2 regions of the Kitasatospora sp. NPDC001225 genome follow, and region 2 is predicted to be linked to the other one. Evidence: riboswitches for the same ligand, from Rfam matches in the RefSeq annotation. Region 2 holds a riboswitch; the other holds the start of a gene.
What was found. Region 2 has a riboswitch for cyclic di-AMP ahead of ACWDCZ_RS30405 (LysM peptidoglycan-binding domain-containing protein). Riboswitches for the same ligand answer to the same signal wherever they lie in the genome.
Positions count from the first base shown of each region.

Region 1: it holds a riboswitch for cyclic di-AMP, as region 2 does, so the genes downstream of both, ACWDCZ_RS35040 (C40 family peptidase) here and ACWDCZ_RS30405 (LysM peptidoglycan-binding domain-containing protein) in region 2, are expected to answer to the same signal.

Region 1 is NZ_JBSFJC010000171.1:9,288-14,261, forward strand. Features, by position in the region: gene ACWDCZ_RS35030 (NYN domain-containing protein) at 1-899, shown strand, start outside; gene ACWDCZ_RS35035 (C40 family peptidase) at 1,100-2,137, shown strand; cyclic di-AMP (ydaO/yuaA leader) riboswitch at 2,476-2,629, shown strand; gene ACWDCZ_RS35040 (C40 family peptidase) at 2,640-3,755, shown strand; gene ACWDCZ_RS35045 (C40 family peptidase) at 3,983-4,974, shown strand, end outside.
Region 2 is NZ_JBSFJC010000116.1:7,152-12,125, forward strand. Features, by position in the region: gene eno (phosphopyruvate hydratase) at 1-1,007, opposite strand, end outside; gene ACWDCZ_RS30405 (LysM peptidoglycan-binding domain-containing protein) at 1,368-2,273, opposite strand; cyclic di-AMP (ydaO/yuaA leader) riboswitch at 2,279-2,448, opposite strand; gene ACWDCZ_RS30410 (cytochrome P450 family protein) at 2,670-4,007, opposite strand; gene ACWDCZ_RS30415 (SDR family NAD(P)-dependent oxidoreductase) at 4,296-4,718, shown strand; gene ACWDCZ_RS30420 (MazG family protein) at 4,723-4,974, opposite strand, start outside.

The DNA of each region.
Region 1 (4,974 bases), on a different contig from region 2:
AGAAGCTGCAGGCCGAGCTGGCCGAGGTGCGGGCCTCCGCGCGGGCGGACGCGGACCGGCAGCGGGCCGAGTCCGACGGCGTCCGCAGAGAGGCCGAGTCGCTGCGCAAGAGGGTGCGGACGCTGGAGAGCGACACCCGCCGGGCGCAGGCCGAGACCCGCCGGGTGGCCGGCGAGCTGGACGCGCTGAAGGCGCAGGCCGCGGCCGAGCGCGGCGCGGCCGAGAGCGAGGCGCGCCGGCTCCGGCACCGGGTCCTGGAGCTGGAGAACGCGGCCGAGCAGGGCCGCCGTTCGGCCCGTGAGGGGCGCAGCGTCGAGGACATGCGGCTGCGGCTGCTGCTGGACACCGTGCTGCAGTCGGCCCAGGGGCTCCAGCGGGAGCTGGCGCTGCCGGTCGCCCAGATCCGCCCGGCGGACCTGGTGGAGGCGGTGGTGCCGGGGGCGGCCTCGCCGCACGACGTGGCCCGGCGCGGGCTGGCCGAGGACGATCCGGCGCTGCTGGACCAGCTGCTGGCGATCCCCCAGGTGCACCTGGTGGTGGACGGCTACAACGTGACCAAGACCGGCTATCCGACGCTGCCGCTGGAGCAGCAGCGGATCCGGCTGCTGGGCGGGCTGGCGATGCTGGCCCAGCGGACCCAGGCGGAGGTCACCTGCGTGTTCGACGGGCAGGACCTGGACGTCCCGGTGATCATGGCGCCACCGCGCGGGGTCCGGGTGCGGTTCAGCCGGACCGGGGAGACGGCCGACGAGCTGATCCGCCGTCTGGTGCGGGCCGAGCCGCAGGGCCGTCCGGTGGTGGTGGTGTCCACCGACCGGGAGGTCGCGGAGGGCGTGCGGAAGGCGGGCGCGCGCCCCGTGGCGTCGGTGCTGCTGCTGAACCGGCTGGCCCGGCCCTGAACCCGGGGAGGTTCGCATGATGCCTGGTCAGGGCCTGTTTCGGAGCATTGTGCGAGTCCGGTGAAGTCAGTGTGGGGACCGGAGTTCACGCCTTCGGGGGAGTGGCAAAACGGATAGATCTTCACTAGGGTCTGGCGTCAAACCTATTTTCCGGAATCTCATCCCATCAGGTGAGCCCGTTGGAAGAAGGAGCCGGTCCCTTGGCCTCCCACCGCCGTCCCAAGCAGCCGAGCCGCGCACGGATCTCCGTGCTCACCGCGGCCGCTGCGACCGCGGTCGCCCTCTCCGCCCAGGTGGCCGCGCACGCCGCGCCGCAGCCGAACAAGACGGACGTCAAGGCGCAGATCGACCAGCTCCAGGAGGAGCAGGAGCAGGCGGCCGAGAAGTACAACGGCGCCAAGGAGCGGGCCGACCAGCTGCGCAAGCAGGCCGACCAGCTGCAGGACCAGGTGGCCCGCGGCCAGGAGCAGATGACCCAGCTCCAGGGCGGCCTCGCCGAGGTGGCGGGCGAGCAGTACCGCAGCGGCGGCATCGACCCGTCCGTCCAGCTGATGCTCTCCTCGGACCCGTCCGGCTACCTGGACAAGGCCTCCACCGTCCAGCAGGCCAGCACCAGTCAGGCCGAGGCGCTCAAGGGGCTGCTGGACCAGCAGCGCCGGCTGGACCAGGAGAAGACCGAGGCGGCCGCCGTCCTCGCCTCGCTGGACACCACCACCAAGGACCTGAACCAGGCCAAGTCGGACGTCAACACCAAGCTGAAGGCCGCCCAGGACCTGCTGAACTCGCTGAGCTCCGCCGACCGCGCCGCGCTGCGGGCCCAGCAGGCGCAGGACGACCGCGCCTCGCGCGGCAGCGACCGGGTCGACCTCGGCAGCCTGCCGCCGGCCAGCGGCTACGCGGCCACGGCGCTGGCCAAGGCGATGAGCAAGCAGGGCTCGCCGTACGTGTGGGGCGCCACCGGGTCGACCACCTTCGACTGCTCGGGCCTGATGGTCTGGGCGTACGGGCAGGCGGGCGTCTCGCTGCCGCGCACCTCGCAGGAGCAGGGCCACTACGGCACCCGGATCCCCTCGCTGGACCAGGCCCAGCCGGGCGACCTGGTGATCTACGGCCCCGACATGCACCACGTCGGGATGTACATCGGCAACGGCATGGTGGTCCACGCGCCGCACACCGGTGACGTGGTGAAGGTGATGAAGGCCGACGCGATGTCGATCAACACCATCCGCCGGGTCTGACGGACCGACACGCCCGGGGGGCTCCCGCGGGGGCCTGTGAAAAGCGCCACCCCCGTTCGGGGTGGCGTTTCGGGTTTCCGGCCCTTCGACGACCACATGGTGAGAACCGATCAGCCTTGTGTGCGTCAATGGTCACCATCGGTCATTTTCACAAAGGAACTTGGGTAATCTTCTGTCTTTTTTCTGACAAGGATTTGAACCGATCACGGTTCAGTTACTAGGGTCATGCTCCGAACCACCGCACTGTCGATCGCCCAGCCAGGGTGGCGGCGGTGGTTACCGTCGAGTTCGCAAGGCAGCGGGACAGGTCGAAGCGACTGTCCGACAGGGGAGCCCAGTGGTAGGGGGCGCTGCGGAGCGGAGCCGGGGAACCACGTTCCTCCGGGGTGAATCGGCGCCAGGTCGGCCGGTGGAACGGCCGTGAGGCGTCGTAGGGCATGCTTCCGGCCCGAACCCGTCAGCTCACCCGGTAGGCGGCCGTAGGAAGAAGGAGTCCGCCTTCGTGGCGTCCCATCGTCGTCCCAAGCCCGCCGGCCGCGCCCGGGTCTCGATCCTGACCGGCGTCGCCGCCGCAGCCGTCGTCCTCTCCGCGCAGGGTGCCCACGCGGACCCGCAGCCGACCAAGGAACAGGTCAAGGGGCAGGTCGACCAGCTCAACGAGCAGGCCGAGGTCGCGACCGAGAACTACAACGCCGCCCAGGCCAAGCAGCAGGACCTGGAGAAGCAGGTCTCCGGCCTGCAGGACCAGGTGGCCCGTCAGCAGGCCCAGGTCACCGAGCTCCAGGGCGGCCTCGCCGAGATCGCCGGCGAGCAGTACCGCAACGGGGGGATATCCCCCACCGTCCAGCTGATGTTCTCCTCCAGCCCGGACAGCTTCCTCAGCCAGGCCGACGCGCTGAACCAGGCCGGCAGCACCCAGAAGGGTCAGCTGAAGGAGCTCCAGGAGCAGCAGCGCAAGCTCGACCAGGACCGCAACGAGGCCCAGGGCAAGCTCGCCGAGCTGGAGTCGACCACCCAGCAGCTGAAGGCCTCCAAGGACGAGGTCCAGGGCAAGCTGAAGGCGGCCCAGGACCTGCTCAACACGCTGACCGAGCAGGACCGCCAGGCGCTGCGCCAGGCCGAGGAGAAGGCCGCCGCCGAGGCCAAGGCCAAGGCCGACGCCGCCCAGGCCCAGCAGCAGCAGGCCGACCGCGCCTCCCGCGACAACAGCCGCGGCAGCCTCTCGGCCCCCACGACCACCGCTCCGGTGAACGTGGCCCCCGGCAGCTCGCGCGGTGCCGCCGCGCTGTCCGCCGCCGCCTCCAAGATCGGCAGCCCGTACGTCTGGGGCGCCACCGGCCCGGGCTCCTTCGACTGCTCCGGTCTGATGGTCTGGGCGTACAACCAGGCCGGCGTGTCGCTGCCGCGCACCTCGCAGGCGCAGGCCTCGGCCGGCACCCGGCTCGGGACGGACCTCTCCAAGGCCCAGCCCGGCGACCTGCTGATCTTCTACACCGACGCCCACCACGTCGGCATCTACGCCGGCAACGGCCAGGTGCTGCACGCCCCCAAGCCGGGCGCGTCGGTGCGCTACGAGGCGGTCACCAACATGCCGCTGACCGGCATCGTGCGGGTCTGATCCCCGCTCGGACGTCTCCAGGCCCGGTCTCCCCCAGGGGAGGCCGGGCCTGCGGCTTTTCCGGCGGCTCGATCTGATGTCCGATTAGGGAGTGAATATTCGGGTTGGGAGGGGTTTGGACTCGCTTGCCCGGACTCGCTAACGTCTGCCACCGGACTCCCGCTCGACGGCCGCCCGTCCCGGTGCGGCGGCGGGGGCCGCGCCGCAGGATTGGAGCCGCTGCCGCCATGCCCGTGCACCGCCGTTCCCAACTGCTCACCCGGGCGCTGGTGCTGACCGCGGCCGCCGCCACCGCGTTGGGCGCGGCCACCGGAGGCAGCGCCCAGGCGGCCCCCGCCAGCCCCGACCCGGGCGACCGTCAGGACGTCAAGACGCAGGTCGAGCAGCTGTACGACGAGGCCGAGCAGGCGTCCGAGAGGTTCAACGCCGCGCAGGAGGCCCAGCGGCGGCTCCAGGGCGAGACCACGATCCTCCAGGGCGAGATCGCCCTCGCCCAGGACCAGCTCAACGGGCTGCGCGGCGACCTGGCGATGGTGGCCGGGGCCGAGTACCGCGGCGGCGGGATGACCCAGACCGCCCAGCTCATCCTCTCGCCCGACCCGGAGGGCTACCTGGCCCGCGCCCGCACCCAGGGCCAGGCCGCCGTGCGCCAGCAGGAGACCCTGCACGAGCTGATCACCCGCCAGCGCCGGCTCGACCAGCGCCGCACCGAGGCGGCCGACAAGCTCGCCGAGCTGGACCGGACCCGGCGTTCGCTCGCCGACAGCAAGCAGCAGGTCCAGCAGCGGCTGGCCGGGGCGCAGAAGCTGCTGAACGGCCTGGGCGCCGTCGAGCGGGCCCGGCTGGCGGTCCAGGACGCCCGGGACGCCGAGCAGCGCGCCACCCGGGGCACCGACCGGCTGGACCTCGGCACCGCCCCGCCCGCCTCCGAGCGCGGGGCGGCCGCGCTGGCCGCCGCGGTGCGGATGATCGGCTCCCCGTACGTCTACGGGGCCACCGGCCCGCACGCGTTCGACTGCTCCGGTCTGATGTACTACAGCTGGCGGCAGGCCGGAGTGACCCTGCCGCGCACCTCGCAGGCCCAGGCGTACGCCGGGCAGCGGATCAGCCTGTCCGAAGCGCGACCGGGAGACCTGGTGATCTTCTACCGGGACATGCACCACGTCGGCATGTACGCCGGCGGCGGCGTGATCGTGCACGCCCCCCGCCCGGGCGCCAG
Region 2 (4,974 bases):
ACCTTCACCAGCAGCGCGTTGGCGGTGCCGGTCTCGATGCCGCGGGCCAGACGGGCCGGGTTGGTGACGAACAGGTCGTCGCCGACCAGCTGGACCTTGTCGCCCAGCTTGTCGGTCATGGCCTTCCAGCCGGCCCAGTCCGACTCGTCCAGCGGGTCCTCGATGGAGACCAGCGGGTAGGCGGCGACCAGCTCGGCGTAGTACTCGATGAGCTCGGCGGCGGTGAGGTCCTTGCCCTCGAACCGGTAGGCGCCGTCCTCGTAGAACTCGGAGGAGGCGACGTCCAGGGCCAGCGCGACGTCACGGCCGGGCACGTAGCCGGCCTTCTCGATGGCCTCGACGATGAGGTCCAGGGCCTCGCGGTTGGAGTCCAGGTTCGGGGCGAAGCCGCCCTCGTCGCCCAGACCGGTGGACAGGCCGCGCTCCTTCAGCACGCCCTTGAGCGTGTGGTAGACCTCGACGCCCCAGCGGACGGCCTCGGAGAAGGACTCCGCACCGATCGGGGCGATCATGAACTCCTGGATGTCGACGTTGGAGTCCGCGTGCGACCCACCATTGAGGATGTTCATCATCGGGACCGGCAGGACGTGCGCGTTCGGGCCGCCCAGGTAGCGGAACAGCGGCAGGTCGCTGGCCTCGGAGGCGGCGTGCGCGACGGCCAGCGAGACGCCCAGGATGGCGTTGGCGCCGAGCGAGGACTTGTCCGGGGTGGCGTCCAGGTCCAGCATGGCCTGGTCGATCAGGCGCTGCTCGGTGGCGTCGTAGCCGACCAGCTCCGGGCCGATCTGCTCGATGACGGCCAGGACGGCCTTCTCGACGCCCTTGCCGAAGTAGCGGTTCTTGTCGCCGTCGCGCAGCTCCAGCGCCTCGAAGGCACCGGTGGAGGCACCCGACGGGACAGCGGCACGACCCGTGCTGCCGTCGTCGAGGCCGACCTCGACCTCGACCGTGGGGTTGCCGCGGGAGTCGAGGATCTCACGGGCTACGACGACATCGATGGACGGCACGAGGCATCTCCTTGCGAGAGCAGGGTCCGGTCTGACGGTGGTGCTGCCAGCAGGACGATTGCGGAGTCGTTACGACCAGAGCCTAACCGCCCGGGCTGCCGTGGCCGCGTCGGCCTCGGTCCCGTCTCACCGTGTGGCCCTGCTACCCACCGGTAGTTCACCTGCTTGTCCCAGCTTGTCCCACCGGAGCGGGCGAATGCGGACGAAGGGGACCGGTAGGACCGGCCCCCTTCGGACGGCGGGGTGGAGCGGCGTCGGCGCCGAGCGCTCCGGCGCGGCGGCGGGCGCCCCCGGCGGCGGGTGCTCCCCGCTTCGGGGCACCACCGGCCGCGGGGCGCTGCCGGCGTCGGGTGGGGCGGCTCAGCCGAGGTGCAGCACCTGGCCGGGCATGATCAGGTTCGGGTCGCCGCCGACGGTGGAGTGGTTCTGCTCGTACAGCGCGCTCCAGCCGCCGGACACGCCCTGGGCGGCGGCGATGGTCGACAGGGTGTCACCGGCACGGACGGTGTAGTCGTGGCCGGCGGCCTGCGGGGCCTGCTGCGCGGCGCGCGGGGCGTACTGCGGCTGGGCGGCGGCCTGGCCGGCGTACTGCTGGTAGACGCTCTGGTGGCTGGTCCAGTACCAGCCGCCGTTGTTCTGGTACCAGTACACCTTGGCGTCGGCGTCCCAGCCGGCCTTGCCGGAGAAGCCCGGGGTCTGCGGCTGCGCCTGCTGCTGCGGGGCGACCTGCTGGACCGGCTGCGCGGCGGGCTTCTGGGCCGGCTTCTGGGCGGCGGGCTTCTGCGCGACCGGCTTCTCGGCCGGCTTGGCGGCGGGCTTCGGGGCCTGCTGCTTGGGGGCGGACTGCGGCTTGGCGTCCGAGGAGGTGTCGACCGAGGCCGGGGCACCGCCCTTGGTCAGACCGGCCTTCTGGGAGCAGACCGGCCAGGCGCCCGGACCCTGCGAGGCCAGCACCTTCTCGGCGACCGAGATCTGCTGGGCCTTGCTGGCCTGGTTGGCCTGCGCCGCGTAGGCGGTGCCGCCGTACGCCTTCCAGGTGCTGGACGTGAACTGGAGGCCGCCGTAGAAGCCGTTGCCGGTGTTGATGCTCCAGTTGCCGCCGCTCTCGCACTGGGCGACGGAGTCCCAGGTGGAGGCCGGGGCGGCGGAGGCGCCGGTGGCGGTGAGGAGCGGCATCGCGAGTCCGACGCCGGCCACACCGGCGACGGCGATGGCCTTCTCGGCCTGGGTGCGACGACGGTGACGGCCAGTTCCAACGAACAGCATGAAGAGGTCCCTCTCCGTACGCCTGCGAGGTGAGCTGTCGGGTTCGGACCGGGAGGTGGCCCGGCCGCCGTACGCGGAAACGATTTCCGCTCGGGCGGCTTCACCCCAAGCCGTGGGGAGACGGCAACAAACCTGGTTCCCCCGCCCCTGCCCAGGGTTCTGGTCGGTTTCCCGTGACGCGGCGGGCAGGATTCGGCGTTCCGCGTACGAGGTCCGCAGCTGCGAACTCCAGGGAGAGTAGACAGATCATCAGACCAATCACAAGCTCATATCACCGATATCACACAACAATTACGGCCCGTGTCCGATCGCCTACCAACAGCGGCGTTATGTCCGGATTGATGGGTGTTCACACCCCCGTCGGCGGGCGATCGGCGACGTCCCGTCAGCGTGATCTCAGCAGGTCGGAGGCGTCGAAGAGGCATCCGGAACGGGGTGCGGAGGGGCGTGCGGGGAACGGCTCTCCGGGCTGAATTCCACCGGGAGTTCGCGCAGGCCACGCATGATCAGACCACCCCGCCAGCGCAGATTCTCCGGGCTTTCCGCGAGCCGCAGATCGGGCAGCCGGGAAAGCAGCGTGGCCAGCGCGGCACGCCCTTCGAGCCGCGCCAGCGGAGCGCCGATGCAGTAGTGGATGCCGTGCCCGAAGCCCAGGTGGGGGTTGTCCTTCCGGGCCAGGTCCAGGGTGTTCTCCGCCGCGAACCGGGCCGGGTCGCGGTCCGCCGCGGCCAGCACCACCAGCACCGGGTCGCCGACCGGGATGTCCACCCCGCCGATGGTCAGCGGACGGGTCGCGAACCGCCAGGTCGCCAGCTCCACCGGCCCGTCGTAGCGCAGGAGTTCCTCGATCCCGGTCTCCAGCAGCGCGCTCTCCCCGCGCACCACCGACTCCTGCAGCAGCCGGCGCTGCTCCGGATTGCGCAGCAGCGCGTAGGTGCCGTTGCCGATCAGGTTCACGGTGGTCTCGAAACCCGCGAACAGGAGGATGAAGGCCATCGCCGCGGCCTCGTTCTCGGTCAGGTGCTCACCGTGGTCGCCGGCCCGGATCAGGCCCGAGATCAGGTCGTCCCCGAGGTCCGCCCGCTTGCGGTGGATCAGCTCCAGCAGGTACGCCCGCATCCGCTTCACCGCCCGCCCCACGCCGCCGCGTTGGCCCCCGCCGTGGCGGATCATCATCCCGGCCCAGTCGCGGAAGTCGTCCTGGTCCTCGGCCGGCACCCCGAGCATGTCGCAGATCGCGTAGATGGGGAGCGGGAACGCGAACTCGTGGATCAGGTCCGCCGAACCGCGCTGCGCGAAGCCGTCGATCAGCCGGTCGGTGAGCTGCTGCACCCGCGGCTCGAACTCGGCCACCCGGCGCGGGGTGAACGCCTTCGACACCAGCCGGCGCAACCGGGTGTGGTCCGGCGGGTCGATGTTCAGCAGGTGGGTCATCAGGTCCGCCTGCCGCTCCCCCGGGATGCCCACCCGGCCGGTGCGGTGCGCCTGCCCGCTGTGGTGCGCCGGGTTCTTCGACAGCCGGCTGTCCGCGAGCGCCTGCCGGGCGTCCGCGTACCTGGTCACCAGCCAGGCCTCCACCCCGCTCGGCAGGGTGGTGCGGTGCACCGGGGAGTGCTCGCGCAACCAGGCGTAGGCGGGGTACGGGTCGGCGGCGAACTCCCAGGTGAACAGCTGCGGGGCGGGGGCGTCGGACGACGGGGCGGCGGGCCGGGCGGGGACGGGCTGAGCTGGCATGGACCGACCGTATCCGGTGCGACGGGCGCGCCCTCCCTCCGGCGGGGCGCCGCTTCCCCGCCGCTCCTCCGCCGCGCTTCCGCAACCGGACGCGTCGGGCGCGCCAACACTCCGTTGACGTCCCGTGGCCGGTCCGTGGACAGCTCTTGGCCGACTCTTGGCCGCGGGGCGGGCGTGAGCCTGGTCACCTGAGGGGTAATCCCTGTTGCGGAGGGTCAGGACGTGCCTACGATCCTCCGCAGTACGCGTGGGCGCCGGTGCGGTGTCGCCCACAGGGAGGAGCAGACCATGCGGGTCAGCGGGTCAGTCGTCGTCATCGCGGTCCTCGACGGCGGGTCGGGCGCGGGCCTCGCCCGCCGGTTCGCCGCCGCCGGCACCGCCGGAATGCTCATCGCCGACCAGTACGCCGGCATCGCCGAGGACCTCGCCGCCGAACTCGACCGGCCGGGCTGCCCCGTCGTCGGCGTCTGCGGCGACATCCGCCGCCCCAGCGACGTCGCCGCCCTCGTGGACACCGCCGAGAAGCACCTCGGGCCGATCGACCTGTTCGCCGTGGCCGGCCCCGACGGCGAGCGGATCATCTCGCTGGCGGACCTGCCCGACCACCTCGACCTGGAGCGGCTCGCCGAACTCGTCCTCCTCGTCGGCGAGGCCATCGGCGAACTCGTCCCGCCGCAGCGGCGCCCCGAGCGCACCGCCACGGCGGCCTGAGCGCCTACTCCCCGACCGGACCGAGGCCCTCGGCCGCGCGCACCGCGTCCCGGTAACCGCGCGCGGCCGACCGCAGCGCGGCGTCCACGTCCACCCCCGCGTCGTGCGCCCGCTGCACCACCGCGAGCAGCAGCCGGCCCGCCGAATCGGCCGTCAGCTCGGCCGGCAGCCCGTACGCCTCGTCCGGCACCCCCGTGAAACCCGCCCGGCGCACCCGCGACACCAGCTTCGCCGCGTACGCCAGCGAGGGCAGCCC